Regions from separate parts of the Maritimibacter sp. genome, predicted to be linked through region 2. Evidence: riboswitches for the same ligand, from Rfam matches in the RefSeq annotation. Region 2 holds a riboswitch; each other region holds the start of a gene.
The links. A riboswitch is a leader RNA that binds a small molecule or an ion and turns the genes downstream of it on or off. The one in region 2 is predicted to bind thiamine pyrophosphate.
Positions count from the first base shown of each region.

Region 1: it holds a riboswitch for thiamine pyrophosphate, as region 2 does, so the genes downstream of both, HOY44_RS20120 (NUDIX hydrolase) here and thiB (thiamine ABC transporter substrate binding subunit) in region 2, are expected to answer to the same signal.
Region 3: it holds a riboswitch for thiamine pyrophosphate, as region 2 does, so the genes downstream of both, HOY44_RS21025 (YkoF family thiamine/hydroxymethylpyrimidine-binding protein) here and thiB (thiamine ABC transporter substrate binding subunit) in region 2, are expected to answer to the same signal.

Region 1 covers NZ_JACBWT010000003.1:24,571-30,027, reverse strand. The annotation lists gene panB (3-methyl-2-oxobutanoate hydroxymethyltransferase) at 8-835, shown strand; gene panC (pantoate--beta-alanine ligase) at 832-1,719, shown strand; gene HOY44_RS20125 (HPP family protein) at 1,736-2,887, opposite strand; TPP riboswitch at 2,987-3,103, shown strand; gene HOY44_RS20120 (NUDIX hydrolase) at 3,138-3,587, shown strand; gene thiD (bifunctional hydroxymethylpyrimidine kinase/phosphomethylpyrimidine kinase) at 3,584-4,390, shown strand; gene thiE (thiamine phosphate synthase) at 4,379-5,017, opposite strand; gene thiM (hydroxyethylthiazole kinase) at 5,014-5,457, opposite strand, start outside.
Region 2 covers NZ_JACBWT010000001.1:1,726,942-1,732,398, forward strand. The annotation lists gene HOY44_RS08820 (helix-turn-helix transcriptional regulator) at 1-382, shown strand, start outside; gene HOY44_RS08825 (cytochrome c biogenesis CcdA family protein) at 442-1,137, shown strand; gene HOY44_RS08830 (thioredoxin family protein) at 1,148-1,561, shown strand; gene HOY44_RS08835 (AEC family transporter) at 1,558-2,481, opposite strand; gene aroC (chorismate synthase) at 2,481-3,584, opposite strand; TPP riboswitch at 3,795-3,906, shown strand; gene thiB (thiamine ABC transporter substrate binding subunit) at 3,949-4,935, shown strand; gene HOY44_RS08850 (thiamine/thiamine pyrophosphate ABC transporter permease ThiP) at 4,911-5,457, shown strand, end outside.
Region 3 covers NZ_JACBWT010000003.1:207,735-213,191, reverse strand. The annotation lists partial or broken gene pssA (CDP-diacylglycerol--serine O-phosphatidyltransferase) at 1-182, shown strand, start outside; gene HOY44_RS21045 (class I SAM-dependent methyltransferase) at 203-820, shown strand; gene HOY44_RS21040 (ABC transporter substrate-binding protein) at 1,001-1,978, opposite strand; gene HOY44_RS21035 (ABC transporter ATP-binding protein) at 1,975-2,715, opposite strand; gene HOY44_RS21030 (ABC transporter permease) at 2,708-3,469, opposite strand; gene HOY44_RS21025 (YkoF family thiamine/hydroxymethylpyrimidine-binding protein) at 3,509-4,120, opposite strand; TPP riboswitch at 4,113-4,221, opposite strand; gene HOY44_RS21020 (MBL fold metallo-hydrolase) at 4,348-5,403, shown strand.

The DNA of each region.
Region 1 (5,457 bases), on a different contig from region 2:
GACCGACATGAGCCAATCCGCCCCGCAACGCAGCCTGACCGCGTCCGACATTCGTGCGCGCAAGGGGGCCGATCCGCTGGTCTGCCTGACGGCCTATACGACCCCCGTGGCCCAGCTGGCAGATGCGGACTGTGATCTGGTTCTGGTCGGTGACAGCGTCGGCATGGTGCTGCACGGGCTGCCCTCGACCCTTGATGTCACGATGGAGATGATGGTCATGCACGGCCGCGCCGTCGCCCGCGGGCTGAACCGCGCGCTGATGGTCGTCGACATGCCCTTTGGCAGTTACGAGGAAAGCCCGGCCCAGGCCTTCCGCAACGCCGCGCGGCTGATGGCCGAAACCGGGGCCGGTGCGGTCAAGCTGGAAGGTGGCGCGCATATGGAAGACACGATCCGTTTCATCGTCGAACGCGGCATCCCGGTCATGGCGCATATCGGTCTGACACCTCAGGCGGTGAACGCGCTTGGCGGCTACAAGGTGCAGGGGCGCGGCGCGGATGCGGACCGGATCCTGGAAGACGTCCGTGCGGTGACCCGCGCCGGGGCGTTCTCGGTCGTGCTGGAAAAGGTGCCCGCCGCTCTGGCGGATCAGATCACCGCGGGTATCGACATTCCCACGGTCGGCATCGGGGCCTCTTCAGGCTGTGACGGACAGATCCTGGTGATCGACGACATGCTGGGCCTTTTCGATGCCTTCAAGCCGAAGTTCGTCAAGCGCTATGGCGATCTTGCCAGCGACGCCCGCACCGCCATCCGCACCTACGCCCAGGAGGTTCGCGCACGCAGCTTCCCGGCCCCCGAACATGTCTTTTCGCAGGAGGAACCAGGCACATGAAGATCATCCGCACCAAGGCCGAGCTGCGCGCCCTCACGCAAAGCTGGCGTCGCGCCGGGGACAGCATCGGCGTGGTGCCGACCATGGGCGCGCTGCATGCCGGTCATCTGAGCCTGGTCGACCGCGCCTGCGACGAGAATGACCGCGTGATCGTGACGCTTTTCGTGAACCCCAGGCAGTTCAACAGCCCCGAGGATCTTGCGAAATACCCCCGGACCGAAGACAGCGATGCCGAAAAGCTGACGCCCTATGGCGCGGATGTCCTTTATGTGCCCGACGGCCCGCAGATGTATCCCGACGGCTTTGCCACGACGATTTCGGTGACCGGTGTCAGCGCGGGCCTGTGCGGCGGGGCGCGGCCCGGGCATTTCGACGGCGTGGCCACGGTGGTGACCAAGCTTTTCCTGCAATGCGATGCCGACCGCGCGTATTTCGGTGAAAAGGATTACCAGCAACTTCAGGTGGTGATCCGGCTGGCCGAGGATCTGGATCTGAAGACCGAGATCGTCGGCTGTCCGACCGTGCGCGAGGACGACGGCCTCGCCATGTCGTCGCGCAACCTCCGGCTCGGGCCCGGGCCACGCGAAATTGCGCCGGTGATCGCCCAGGTCCTGGACGACGCCGCGCGTGTCATCTCCCGCGGCGGACAAGTCGCGCAGGCCCTCGATAACGCCAGGGCGGCGCTGCTCACTGCCGGGTTCGACACGATCGACTACCTGGAGTTGCGCAGCGATCCCGACCTCAAGCTGATGAACAGGGCAGACCGCCCCGGTCGCCTCTTCCTGGCCGCCTGGCTCGATGGCGTGCGCCTGATCGACAATGTCCCTGTCGCGGGTCTCGCAAGCGTCCCGGCTCCCGAAGATCACCCGCTCGAGCCGGCCTGACCCGGGCCGCCGCCTCTCAGTCCTGGGCTCGCAAACCGGACCGCGCGAGGGCGGCGATGAGATCCGTCCTGGTGACGATGCCGACGATCCGGCCCTTTTCAAGGACCGGCACCGCATCGACATCACCATCGGCCATCATCGGCAGGAGCACTCCGACCGGAGTCGCCGGTACCGCCCGAGGCCCGGCGACGCTCATGATGTCCTTGGCTCGGACCGGCTGCGTACGATCCTGGTCGATCAGGCGCCGAAACGCCGCGAGATAGCCACGGTCGAGCCGAAGCGCATCCTCGCGCGCTCGGTCGATCAGGTGAATCTGGAAGATCACGCCAAGATAATGCCCCTCGACCCCGGTCACCGGAAGCGATGTGAAGCGATGATGTCTGAACAGGTCCGCAATCTTTGACAGCGGAGTGTCTGGGCCAATGGTCACCAGATTACGCGACATGACGTCGGTCGCGAGAAGCGGACCTGTCCGGTGCGCGGCGGCCTGCAACTCGGCCGCGCCGATCAACCGCGCCAGGTCTTCGACACCCAGATTGAACGACTGGCGATACCGGTCCAGCAGCTCTTTCAGTTCTTCTCGGGACAGCCCGATGCGCTTGGCGGGATCGGGATCTTCGGTGCGGTGGCGACTTGGCTCATCGAACTGGCGGAATGGATATCTGCGCCCCGTGAGCCGGGCGTAGATCGCAGCACAGACGACCAGCGCGAGGGTGCCTGTGGCGACGGGCGCGGTCGCGAACCAGAGTCCAAGTCGCTCGACCGCCTCCGGGCTCATCGCCGCTGTCATGGCGACCGCACCCGCCGGGGGATGGATCGCGCGACACAGGATGCCGACCGTAATCGTCAGCCCGACCGCAAGGGCGATCCGCAGGACAGGGTCAGCGACCGCGGAACAGACCACCACACCGACCAGTGCCGCGAGAGTGTTGCCCACCACCGCCGACCACGGCTGCGCCAACGGGCTGTTGGGCATTGCGAACAGCAGAACCGACGTCGCACCGAACGGGGCAATCAGGTAAAGGCCGAGCGTCAGGTCGACCACGGGCGACAACAGGAATGCGCCCGTCACCCCAAGCCCGATCAGGGCGCCGATCCCGGCGCGAAGGGCCTCGGCTGGCGAGGGGCGGCCAATAACCGGGCCAAGCGAACGGAACAGGGACTCCATGACTGCTGCCTTGTCTGTTTTGCCTAAAGTTTCAGCAAGCGACGGCAGGCGCAAGCACATCCGCCCGGCATTGAACCGGGCGCTCAGCCTGATAAGCTGCCGCTCACCTAGGGGTGTCCCGACAAGGGGCTGAGATATCGCTGGCGATTGCAGCGCGGTGACCCTTTGAACCTGATCCGGATCATGCCGGCGAAGGGACAGGATCGCAGCGCTCTCTTGCCCTTGCCGGCCTCAGCATGACGAGGCCGCCTTGCCATATCAACCGACAGACCCACGCCCGATCCCGGCGGCCATCGCCGTAGTCGTGCGCGACACCCAGGTGCTTCTCGTGCGTCGCGCCAATCCGCCCGATGCGGGCCTTTGGGGATTTCCCGGCGGCAGGATTGACCCGGGCGAACCCCTGTTCGACGCAGCCATCCGCGAACTGGCCGAGGAGACCGGCGTTTCCGCAGACCCGCTGCGGGTGATCACGGCGCTCGACGCCTTTGATCACGACGGCACCGGCACCTTGCGCCGCCATTTCATCCTGGTCGCCGTCCTGTGCCGCTGGACCGCCGGAGACCCGATTGCCGCAGATGACGCGCTCGAGGCCCGCTGGATCGAGATCACGGCGCTGAAGGAAGGCCACCTCGCGCTCAGCCGCGATGTGGCCGAGCTTGCGGATCACGCGGCCGCCCTGATGGCAGAGGTGCCGGCATGATCCCCAATGTTCTGAGCATTGCAGGCACCGATCCCTCGGGCGGCGCGGGTATTCAGGCCGATATCAAGACCTTCTCCGCGCTTGGCACCTATGCCTGTTCGGTCGTCATCGCCGTGGTTGCGCAGAACACCTGCGGCGTGCGGTCGTTTCAGGCGCTCGATCCCGCTTTCGTGGCCGACCAGATCGACGCGGTCTTCGACGACGTGCGCATCGACGCGGTGAAGATCGGCATGATCGCCAACGCCGGGATCGCCCGCGCGGTGTCCGACCGGCTGCGCCATCACGCGGCGCGCAACATCGTGCTGGACCCGGTGATGGTGGCGAAAAGCGGTCATGCCCTTCTGGACCCGCCGGCGGTTTCGGCACTGCGCGAGGCGCTGGTGCCTCTGGCAGCAGTCATCACACCGAACCTGCCCGAGGCCGCCGTCCTGCTGAACCGTCCCGACGACTGGACCGCCGTGACCATGACCGCCGCCCTGCCTGAACTCCTGTCTCTCGGGTCCGACTACGTTCTGCTCAAGGGCGGGCACCTGTCGGGCGCGGACAGTACCGACCTGCTGGCCGGCCCCGAAGGTACGCAGACGCTGCGCGCGCCCCGTATCACCACGACCAACGATCACGGCACGGGCTGTACCTTGTCCTCGGCCATTGCCGCGCTGTTGCCCTATCACGACATGCCCGGGGCCGTGACCCGCGCCAAGGCTTATCTGCATGCCGCGCTGGCCCAAAGCGATGCACTGGACGTGGGTCACGGACACGGGCCGGTGCATCATTTCCACGCACTCTGGGCGTCAGACGGTTAGCGCGTCGATCCTGTCCCTCAGGGCGCGGGCGGCGGCCTTGGGGTCGGGCTGGCCGCAGATGGCAGAAACCACGGCGACGCCCTGCGCCCCGGCCTTTAAAGCCTGTGCCACGTGGTGGGCTTTCAACCCGCCGATCGCCACGGCGGGCACGGGGCTTGCTGCGACCTGCGCTGCCAGCCCTTCAAAGCCTACGGGGGCCTTGTGATCCAGCTTGGACGGCGTGGCAAAGACCGGCCCCGCCCCGATGTAATCGACCAGCGCCGGATCTACGGCGGCGGCCAGCGCGGGGGTCTCGACCGACAGACCCAGCACCATCGCCGCGCCGATCCGCGCCCGCGCCTCCTCGACCGCCATATCGCCCTGCCCGATGTGCAGCCCGTCGGCACCGATGGCAATCGCGGCCTCCACGTCGTCGTTCATGATCAGCGCCGTACCGGTCGCGGCCAGCGCGGCTTTCAGCGCGCGCCCCGTCTCGATCATCCGCGTGGTGTCTGCCGCCTTGTCGCGCAGTTGCACCACCGTCGCCCCACCCGCCACGGCAGCGCGGGCGGTTTCCACCATGCCGACCCCGGCGCAGAGGCCGGGATCGAGCACGAGGTAGAGCGACAGGTCCGGGCAGCGCCTCACGCGGCCACCGCCGCGTCATGGATCACCGCCCGCGACAGCGCTTCGGGCGTCACAGCGGCCAGCGCGTCCAGAAACCGCGGCGCAAAGCTGCCCGGCCCCGAGGCCCCCTCCTGCGCCCGTTCGCCCGCCACGGCGAAATGCGCCAGCGCGCCCACGGCGGCGTCGAAGGCGTCATCGGCCACCGCCGCATAGGCCCCGCAGAGACAGGTCAGCGAACAGCCAAGCGCGGTGTTCATGGGCATGTAGGGCGAGCCACCCTCGATCCTCACCGCGCGAATGCCGTCGGTCACGTAGTCGACCGCGCCGGTCACGGCGACCACCGCGCCGCTGGAGCGCGCCACCCGCCGCGCGCCCTTCTCCGCCATCTCGACGGCATCGCGCCCGTCGACTCCCTGCCCGTGGCTGGCCTCGCCCGCCAGCGACAGAATCTCCGAGGCATT
Region 2 (5,457 bases):
CGCCATCGCCAAGGTCACCGCCTCGCTCCCCACGCGCAAAGCCGACGAGGCGCGGCACGTCGCCCTGCTCGCCTACGCCTTCGACAAGAAGCCCGAAGTGCCGGAGTTCATGCCCACTTTGCGTGAAGCCGCATGGGAGGAGCGCGCGGTCGATATCACCTACACCGACCGAGAGGGGTCGTTCACGGAACGGCGCATCTGGCCGCTGTCGGTGGTTTACACCGATTACGAACCGTGGATTCTCGCATGGTGTTGCCTGCGACGGGGATTTCGCCGCTTCCTGATCTCCCGCGTCGCATCCGTCAGCGAAACGCGGGAAAGCTTCCGCCCCCGCCGCGTGCCGTTGCTGCGTGAGATGATGTCGGAAACCTATTCCGGCTGAAACGAAACTCACGCGCTTGTCGGGTGACAGTGATCGGGCTGTCACGGCAATGAGAAGGCATGGAATTGATCCTCGCATATGGCGCGGGCCTGCTGACGCTCATCAACCCCTGCGTTCTGCCGGTCCTGCCGATTGTGCTTGCCTCCGCCTTGCAGGCGCATCGCCTTGGCCCCGTCGTGCTCGCCGCCGGGATGAGCCTGTCGTTCGTCACCTTCGGAATGCTGGTCTCCACCGTGGGCTACGCCATAGGCCTGACCGAAGACACCGTTGCGACCGCTGGCGCCGTCCTGATGATCGGCTTCGGCCTCGTCATGCTGGTGCCGCAAGCGAACGCGGTCTTCGCCTCGGCCACGGCGGGACTCGCCGCGCGTGCCGACGGCGGCATCGACAGTTTCGACCGGACCTCGCTCTGGGGTCAGTTCGGCGGGGGCCTGCTGCTCGGCGCGGTCTGGTCCCCCTGTATCGGCCCCACGCTCGGCGGGGCCATCGCGCTCGCGTCGCAGGGTGAAAGCCTGATCCGGGCCTTCGCGATCATGGTGATGTTCGCCGCCGGGGTTTCGACCCTGATCCTCGCCATCGGCTACGGCCTGCGGGCCACGGCGCTCAGGAAATTCGCCAACGTGTCACGCCCCGTTCTTGGCGCCGCGTTTCTTTTGGTCGGCTTCGCCATCCTGTTCCGTATCAACCACATGATCGATGCCTGGCTGTTGTCGAACATGCCCGCCTGGCTCGTCGATCTGTCCGTTTCCATCTAGGGAGGTCCTTATGAACCGTCGCTCATTCCTTGCCACAGTATCCGCCGTCGCTCTGATCCCGACGCTCGGCCAATCCGCCACCATCGCCTATACGCCGGGCGCTGTGAATCGGGCTCTCGATGCCGGAACGCCCGTGGTCCTCGACTACTTCGCCCCGTGGTGCGGCACATGTCAGGCGCAACGCCGCGTGATCTCGCGCCTGTTCGACGAGAACCCGGCCTACAAGGAAAAGATCACGTATATCGAGGTGGATTGGGACACCTACAAACGCGACGACATCACCACGTCGTTCAAGGTTCCGCGCCGTTCGACCCTGATCGCGATCGGTCCCGACCGCAAGGAAATCGCCCGGATCGTCGCGGGAACGGCCTACGAGGATATCAAGGCTCTGTTCGACGCGGCGCTCGCCACCGCGACGGCCTAGACCAGCAGGAAAATCGCCACGTTCAGCGTCACGAAAGACGCGACCGTGGCCATCAGGAGCGCGAGCGAGGCGAGGCCTTCGTGCCCCGTCTCCTGCGCCAGAACCGTGTAGATCGTGAACATAGGGATCGCCGCCGACAGGATGACGGCGGTCCTCAGATCTCCGGAAAGACCAAGGCCCAGCACGCCGAACAGGATCACGGCACCCACCGTCACCAGTGGATGCACCACCAGCTTGGCGAGCGAAATCTGGGCCGCCAGTGCGACATTGCCTTTCACCGACAGCCCGGCGAGCGATCCGCCGATCACGACCAGCGCCAGCGCGGCGGCGGACCCCGCCACCATGCCGACGAGCCGGTCGACCGGACCCGGCAGCGGCATCCCGATCACCGACACGACGAGACCGAGGATCAGGCCGATCACCATCGGCCGCCGGATGACGCCGATCAGCACCTTTCCGATGTTCAGCCCCCCGCCCTTGGACGCTTCGATCAGGGCGAGCGCCACGGGTACGATGACCACGTTCTCGACCAGCATGTTCATGGCGAGGATGAGCCCGGCGATATCGGGGAAGAGCAACAGCATCAGCGGCGCTCCGACGAAACCGGAGTTCGGACAGGACGCACCCATCGCCCCGACAGCGCGGCGCTGCGGCCCGGTGATGGCCGAAAACCAGCCGAACGCGATCCCCATCGTGACCAGAGCCCCGGCGAGATACGCGGCCATGTAGGGCACGTTGAACACCTCGCCGATGTCCCGTGTCGCGACCGCGTTGAAGATCAGGGCGGGCAGCGCGATGTTCATGACATAGGCGCCGAACACCCGCATGTCCTGCGGCCGGAACACCCGCCAGCGGACCAGGCCATAGCCAAGCGCGATCGCCGCGAAGATCGGAAAGGTGATCCCGAGGATCGACAGCATCAGCCGATCTTGCCCCGTGGCCCGTCACCGACCTGCGCCCGGTGCAGCATCAGATGATCGAGAATGACACAGGCCGCCATAGCCTCGCCCACGGGTACGGCACGGATCCCGACGCAGGGGTCGTGACGACCCTTGGTGACGATCTCGGCCGGCTCGCCCGTTTTCGTGATCGTCTTGCGCGGGGTCAGGATCGACGATGTCGGCTTGACCGCGAACCGGCAGACGATGTCCTGCCCGGTCGAGATGCCACCAAGGATGCCGCCCGCGTGGTTCGACGAGAACACCGGCTTGCCGTCGTTCCCCATGTAGATTTCGTCCGCATTGGCCTCGCCCGTCAGGCAGGCCGCGTTCATGCCCTCGCCGATCTCGACGCCCTTCACGGCGTTGATCGACATCATCGCAGCGGCCAGATCGGTGTCGAGTTTGGCGTAGATCGGCGCCCCGAGGCCTGCGGGCGCACCGCGCACGACCACCTCAATCACCGCGCCGACGGACGAGCCCGCCTTGCGCAACCCGTCGAGGTAGTCGGCCCATGTCGCGGCAGCCTCGGCGTCCGGCACCCAGAACGGATTGCGCTCGATCTCGTCCCAGTCGAAACGGCTGCGGTCGATCTCGTGCTCGCCCATGCGGGTCATGTAGCCGCGTACCTCGATCCCCGGCACCAGCATCTTGAGCGCCTCACGCGCGATACCGCCCGCCGCGACGCGCGCCGCCGTTTCGCGCGCCGATGACCGACCGCCCCCGCGCGGATCTCGGATACCGTATTTCTGCCAATAGGTGATGTCGGCATGGCCGGGCCGGAACTTCTCGGCGATATCGCCATAATCCTTGGACCGCTGATCGGTGTTCTCGATCATGAGCTGCACGGGCGTCCCGGTCGTCTCGCCCTCGTAGACACCCGACAGAATGCGAACCGCGTCGGGTTCACGCCGCTGAGTGGTGTACTTGTTCTGACCCGGCTTTCTGCGATCCAGCCAGTGTTGGATCATCGCCTCGTCCAGCGTCACCCCCGGCGGCACACCGTCCACGGTCGCCCCAAGCGCAGGCCCGTGGCTTTCGCCCCAGGTCGTCACCCGAAAGATATGCCCGAAAGAGTTCATCATGGCCCGGCTCCTTTGCCGCTTCGGTAGCCGACCCCCCGGAAAACCTCAACTCTTCTTCGTTTCGCAAAACCTCGGGAGAGCGCGAGAGGGCAGCGCCCTCTCGCACCGCCGCGGCCCGCCAGTGGCGGGACGTGGCTCCCAAAGCGCGTGCGCCAGCACACACCTTTCGGTGACACCCCCTTGCGAGCGCCGGGTTCGATGCATAGTGTCTGCCTCACCTCGGGGTGCCCGTGCGACGCAAGTCGTCCGGCTGAGATGCGAAAGCGAACCCGTTGAACCTGAACCGGCTAGCACCGGCGGAGGGAAGGTCAGGACCATCACAGGTCATCCTGCCGGACTTTCGCCCGTCGCAATGGAGGATGACATGAGAACACCCATCATCGCAGCGGGACTTGTGGGCTTGGCGAGCGTCGCCAACGCGCAAGACACCCTTACCGTTTACACCTATGACAGCTTTGTCGCCGAATGGGGCCCCGGCCCCGTGATCGAAAAAGCATTCGAGGCGCGTTGCGACTGCGACCTCGAATTCGTGGCCGTCGGCGACGGGGCCGAAATCCTGTCGCGCCTGCGGCTCGAGGGCGCCCGGACCGAGGCCGACGTCGTGCTCGGCCTCGACGAAAACCTTGCCGAGGCCGCCCGCGAAACCGCGCTGTTCGCCCCGCACGGCATCGAAAGCCCGCAGCTCGACCTGCCGATCGAATGGCAGGACGAATTGTTCCTGCCCTTCGACTGGGGGTATTTCGCGTTCGTCTATGACAAGACCAAAGTGGACACTGCGCCGACCTCGTTCGAAGAACTGGCCGACAGCGACCTGTCGATCCTCATTCAGGACCCGCGCTCGTCGACACCCGGCCTCGGTCTCGTCCTCTGGGTCAAGGCGGTCTACGGCGAAGAGGCGGGCGCGTATTGGGAGCGTCTGAACGACCAGATCGTCACCGTGACGAAAGGATGGTCCGAAGCTTACGGCATGTTCGTCGAGGGCGAGGCGGACATGGTCCTGTCCTACACCACATCCCCTGCCTACCACCTGATTGCCGAGGACGACGACACCAAGGCGGCAGCCGCCTTTGACGACGGCCACTACATGCAGATCGAAATCGCGGGCAAGGTCGCGTCGACCGAACAGGGCGAACTGGCCGATATGTTCATGGATTTCATGCTCACGGATGGGTTCCAGTCCGCGATCCCCACGACCAACTGGATGTACCCGGCAAAGATCCCGACCGAAGGCCTGCCGGACGGGTTCGAGACACTGCATGAGCCGGAGAATGCCCTGATCTATCTGGGGGCCGAGGCCGAAGCGATCCGTGACGACGCCATCGAGGAATGGCGCGCGGCATCGACGCGGTGACGCGGACCGCCGGGGCGGGGGCCATTGCCCTCGCCCTCGTTCTCCTTCTGACGCTGGGGACGCTCGCGGCGGTTGCGGTTCGGGCCGAAGGTGCGGGCGGGTTCGGTGTGGCGGATTGGGCCGCCCTGCGGTTCACGCTGCTACAGGCAACGCTGTCGGCGGCCCTGTCGGTCGTGCTGGCGGTGCCTATCGGGCGGGCTTTCGCGCGACGGCGATTTCCGGGCCGTAGCCTGCTGGTCGTGTTGCTTGGCGCTCCGTTCATCCTGCCCGTGATCGTGGCGGTCTTCGGGCTCATCAGCGTTTTCGGACGGTCCGGGATCGTCAGTCAGGCGCTCGTCGCCCTCGGCTTCGAGCCCATTTCGATCTACGGCTTTCATGGCGTCGTGCTGGCCCATGTGTTCTTCAACCTCCCGCTTGCGACCCGGCTGGTTCTGCAAGGATGGCTCGCCATTCCTGCCGAACGCTTCCGCCTTGCCGCGTCTCTCGGCATGACTGCCCGCGATATTTCCCGGCATCTCGAAA
Region 3 (5,457 bases), on a different contig from region 2:
GCATCCCGACCTGGTCCTTCAAGAAGACCAAGGTGTCGCGCCACAATGTGAAGTTCTTTCTCGTCGGGTTCGCCGTGCTCTCGGCTGCGCTCCTGATCGAGCCGTGGGTTTCGTTGGTCGTGATTTGCCTTGCCTACATCGGCATGGTCATCTGGGCCTTGCTGGATCGCAGGACACGCTGAAACAGACCGGGAGCGGGGCATTGGACATCAAGGCCGTCAAGACATCCTACGCCCGTTGGGCGCCGGTCTATGATCGGACGTTCGGAGCCATCACCAACACCGGGCGGCGCCGGGCGGTGGCGTTCGTGAACGGCCTTTCGGGGCGGGTCCTTGAGGTCGGCGTCGGAACGGGGCTTGCATTGCCGCACTATCGTCCCGACCTCGAAGTGACCGGCATCGACTTCAGTGACGAGATGCTGGCCAAGGCCCGTGCGAAGGTGCGGGACATGGACCTGAACCACGTGGTGGACCTGCGCCAGATGGACGCCCGGGCGCTGGATTTCCCCGATGCAAGTTTCGATACGGTGGTCGCGATGCACGTGCTTTCGGTAGTGCCGGACCCCGAGAAGGTCATGTCCGAGATCGCCCGTGTGTGCAAACCCGGTGGGCGCGTCGTCATCACCAACCACTTCAAGCGCGACGACGGCCTGCTGGCGATGGTCGAACGGGTCGCCGCACCGCTGTCCAACGTTCTCGGCTGGCACTCGGACTTCGAGATCGAGACTGTTTTGCAGGAGGATGATCTTGCCATCGAGGAGAAGCGGCCGTTGCCGCCCATGGGCATGATGACCTTCCTCGTTCTCCGGAAGTCGGCCTGACCGAGGAACTCGCGCGGTTCAGCCTCTTAGTGCGGCTTCGCTGACTTTCAGCGCCGGGTCCACTGCCACGTTATCGATGAGGCGCACCCCGTCGAACCAGGCGGCGAGCAGGAGGCGTGCTGCTCCGTTTGCGGCTGACAAAACGTGCGCGGTTGCACCGGCCGGAGCCGGGGCAGGGGATCATTCCTCGCGCCAGCCCTGTTCGATCCAGTCCGACACGCTGCCGGGCCAGGTGAGCGGTTCGCCATCTGCGCCGCGCAAAACGCCGCTGTCGAACAGGAAGCGGGCCATCGTCTCCAGCCGCTCCTCGTCGATCGAGCCCACCGGGGTCGCGCCATCGGTGAGGTAGCCGCCCTCGTCGATCACGCGCATCGAGCCGCGCACGAGATCCTCGTTGGGGAAGTCGCCCGCCGCGATGAGGATCTCGGCCGCCGCGACGGGATTCTGCGCGGCCCAGTCATAGCCCCTGCGCGTGGCCTCCATGAAGGCGTCGACTAGTTCCGGGTTCTCTGCGAGGGTTGCGGTTTGCGTGCCGATATAACCGCCCTGCGGCTCCGGCACGCCGTAGTCCTGATAGAGGAAATACGACTGGTCGCGGCCCAGAAGCTCGCTGTTCACGCCCTCCCATGTCGCCACCTCGAGGGTGAAGTCCACCGCGCCAGTGGCGAGCGCTTCATAGGCGCCGGTGCCCAGGGTCACGGTGTCGTAGTGGGGGTTGCCGCCGTCATTCTCGATCATGGTCGAGATCAGCGCGTCCTCCCACGCGCTGCCGAAGCCCGCGTAGGTTTTGCCTTCAAGGTCCTTGGGGCTGGAGATCTCCGGGTGGTCGGAGTTGTAGACCAGCCGCCCGGCCTCGCGCTGCATCGTGACCCAGAGCCCGGTGATCGGCGCATCGCCGGCCTTGGCGCTCATAAAGCCGAGCGCGGTCATGTAGGCGAAATCCACCGCGCCAGCCGCCAGAAGCGCGGTCGAGGCGCTGTCGGAATAGGGGAGAATTTCCACGTCCAGCCTGGCCTCGTCAAAATACCCGTTCTCCTGCGCGACGACCAAGCCGATGTGGTTGGTGTTGAGCGTCCAGTCGAGTGCGATACTCACGTCTTCAGCCCAAGCGGCAGGGGCCGCGAGGACGGTGGCAAGTGTGAATGCGGTGGATTTCATGGGGTCTCCTCCAATAGCATGGTTCTCAGTGTCGATCGGATCTCGGCCAGCGCGGCCTCGGTCCGCGCAGCGCGCGGTGTGGGGATCGGAATGTCGGCGGTGATGCGACCGGGACCGCCCGCCATGACGAGAATGCGGTCGGCCAGTTGGGTGGCTTCATAAAGGTCGTGCGTGACCATCAGCACCGTGCGCGGCTGCGCCTCCAGCCGGGCGACGAGCCAGTTTTGCATCCTGAGCCGCGTCACCGCGTCTAGCGCCGAGAACGGCTCGTCCAGCAGGAGAACCGGCGTGTCCTGAACGATGGTGCGCAGGAAAGCCGCCCGCTGGCGCATGCCGCCCGACAGCTGGTCGGGGAAGCTGTCCTCGTGCCCCTCAAGCCCGAAGGCGGGGAACATGGCGCGCACCCGGTCGCGGGCGTCTTGGGGGCGAGTGCCCCGGATCTCCAGCCCGAGGCTCGCGTTCTCGGTGGTGGTGAGCCAAGGGAACAGCGTGTCTTGTTGTGGCTGGTAGGAAATGTCAGGGCAGGGCAGGGGGGTCGGCCTCCCCTCCAGCTGCGCGGTGCCGGTGACGTCGAGTTCCGCGGCCAGGACGCCCGCAAGCCATTTGACGACCGAGCTCTTCCCGCAGCCCGAGGGGCCAATCAGGCAGGTGATCGCGTTGCGGGGCAGGGTGAGGGAGAGGCTCTTCACCAGCACCTCCCGCCCCACGCGGATTGTCAGGTTCTCTACCTCAAGCATGGGTCACCCTCCGGAACCGACGGCCGGTGGCGCGTTCGACGATCAGAATGGCGGCGAGCAGGGTGAGCGTGAGCGTGGCCGAGATGACGACGGCGGCGAGGACGAGGTCGGCGCGGAAGTTGTTCTTGGCGGTCAGGATATAGATGCCCAGCCCCTGCCGCGCGCCCGCGTACTCGGCAAAGATCGTGGCGACGATGGCGTAGGTGGCCGAGATTCGCAGGCCGGAGAAGAACTGCGCCCGGGCTGAAGGAAGGGTGGCGCGACGGAACACGACCCACCGGGAGGCGCCCATCGAGACGAGCTGATCGCGAAAGGCACGCGGCTGGCTCGCGTAGCCCGCCATCAGGCTCACCACCATCGGGAAGAAGGTGACTAGGATCACGAGCAGTACCTTGGGCAGGAGTCCGAAGCCGAACCACAGGACCATGAGCGGAGCGAGGGCGACAATGGGGACCGTCTGGCTCGCCACGAGGAGCGGCATCATCCCCCGGCGCAACCAGAGCGCAAAATGGAGCGAGACCGACACCGCGAAGGCGAAGAGGATCGACAGGCTGAAGCCGACGCCGGCGACCCCAATGGTGGCGAGGGCGTGGCGCAAGATCTCGCGCCGTTCGACCCAAAGGCCGTTCGCCACGTCGCTTGGGGCAGGCAGGATGAGGGCCGAGGCGTCGGTGAGGAGGACATAGCCCTCCCATCCCGCAAGGAAGAGGGTCGCCAGCACGAGGGCCGGGTAGATATATCGCAGATACAACATTGCACTCCGAGCAGGGGCGGGGGCGCCCGTGCAGGGCTCTCAGGCGAGGCTGGGGCTGTTAGCGGAAGCGGTGAGGTCGACGGTCACGTGACCCTCGGCCGGGCCGAAGCGCAGGAACGCCTGGCGCAGAGTCTCGAATACCGCGCCTGCGTCGCCCCGCAGCCGGGTGCAGAAGTTCTTGGATTTCAGGAACGTGCCGCTCGACTTGAGGAAATCGATGCAGCCGTAGATCTCGTCCATGTGGTTGCCGCTGCCCATGACGTAAAGCGAGAACTGCACGTCGATGCCCACGCCCGTGGCCAAGGCGTTCTCGACCGCCTGGGCGGCAAGCGCCTGACGCTCGGCCAGGCTTTCGTCCTGTGCGCGCTCAAGCACTTCGCAGCGGCAGGAGGGATCGTCTGGCCCGCCCGGACAGCCGCGAGAGAGCGTGACATGCATGGTGACATGCTCTGGCCGCTTCGCCGAGGCGGCGAACAGGTCGCGGATCGCGTCGAGCAGCGGCTTCGGCGCGCCGACCATGAGGGTCGACATGTCGTCGGTCTCGATCCTCAGGTCGTCCTTGTAGGGGGTGAGGGCGTCGAGCCCGGCGGTGATGACCTCCACGAATTGAGACGTCATCGGATACAGTGACACTTGCGCGCCTATGAACATGCTAGCACCTCGCTCCGCTGGTATTATCCAGATCAGCTGTGAAAGGGTTCGCGCTGGATCGCGCATCTCAGCCCCGAGAAGGAGCACCCCTGGTTATGTGAGGGCACCGTCATGCTTGCGGTCTGGATTGTCAACAGGCGCTGGCGACCTGGAAATCGTGGATGTGGGCCTGACCTTGCCTGCGGAACATGGCACAAGATGGGCGAACAAGACGAAGGATCGCTGTTATGACCCGAACGGACAGTGCAGATGCCGCCCCTATGCTGTCGTTCCCGTTTGAGACGATGCCGGACTTCGGCGAAATGATCGAGATTGCCGATGGCATTCTATGGACCTGCATTCCGTTGCCCTATCGTCTGGACCACGTGAACATCTACTTCCTGCGCGACGGCGACGGTTGGGCGGTCATCGACACGGGCATACGCACGGAAGAGGCAATCGGGATCTGGGAGGCGATCTTCGCCGGTCCGATGCGCGGCGCGCGGATCACACGGGTCATCGTGACTCATGCGCACCCGGATCATATTGGGCTCGCCGGCTGGATGTGCGCGCGGTTCGATGCACCGTTGCTCACCAGTTTTTCGACCTACATGGGGTGTCAGGTGATTTCGCAGGGGCGCAGCGAGACCGCCACGCGCCATTCGTTCGATTTCTATCGCAGCCACGGGATGAGCGAGGAGCTGGCGAGCCTCGTCGCCATTCGCGGGAACGAATACCTGAACCGCGTGACGCCCCTACCGCTCGAGTTCCTGCGCCTCGTGATGGCGGATGTGATCGAGATTGGGACCCGCAGTTTCCGGGTCATGACCGGCGAGGGTCACGCGCAGGAGCAGGTGATGCTGTATTGCGAGGACGAAAAGCTGCTGTTCTCGGCCGATCAGGTGATCGAGCGGATTTCACCGAACATCAGTGTGTTCGAGGGAGATCCGCATGGTGATCCGCTGGGCCATTTCTTGCGATCCCTGCGGTTGATGCGGTCCGAGCTTCCGGATGACGTGCTGGTGCTGTCTGGCCACCGGCGGCCGTTCTACGGGCTGCACTCGCGTTGCGCTGAGCTCGAAGTTCATCATGAGGAGCGGTGCGATCTGATCCGGGACGCCTGTGCAACCGCGCCGCGTTCGGTCGCGGACCTTGTGCCGTTTCTGTTTCCCCGCACGCTCGACCCACATCAGATGAGTTTCGCCTTCACCGAAACGCTGGCCCACGTGAACCGCCTCGTCCGGCGCGCAGAGATCGAAACCCGCGAAAGCGAGGAGCGGATCGTGCACGTCCCCGCGGGATGACTTGGCCAGTCGAGAGGGCGTTTTCACGACGGCGATCTGATCGGGACCAGACGG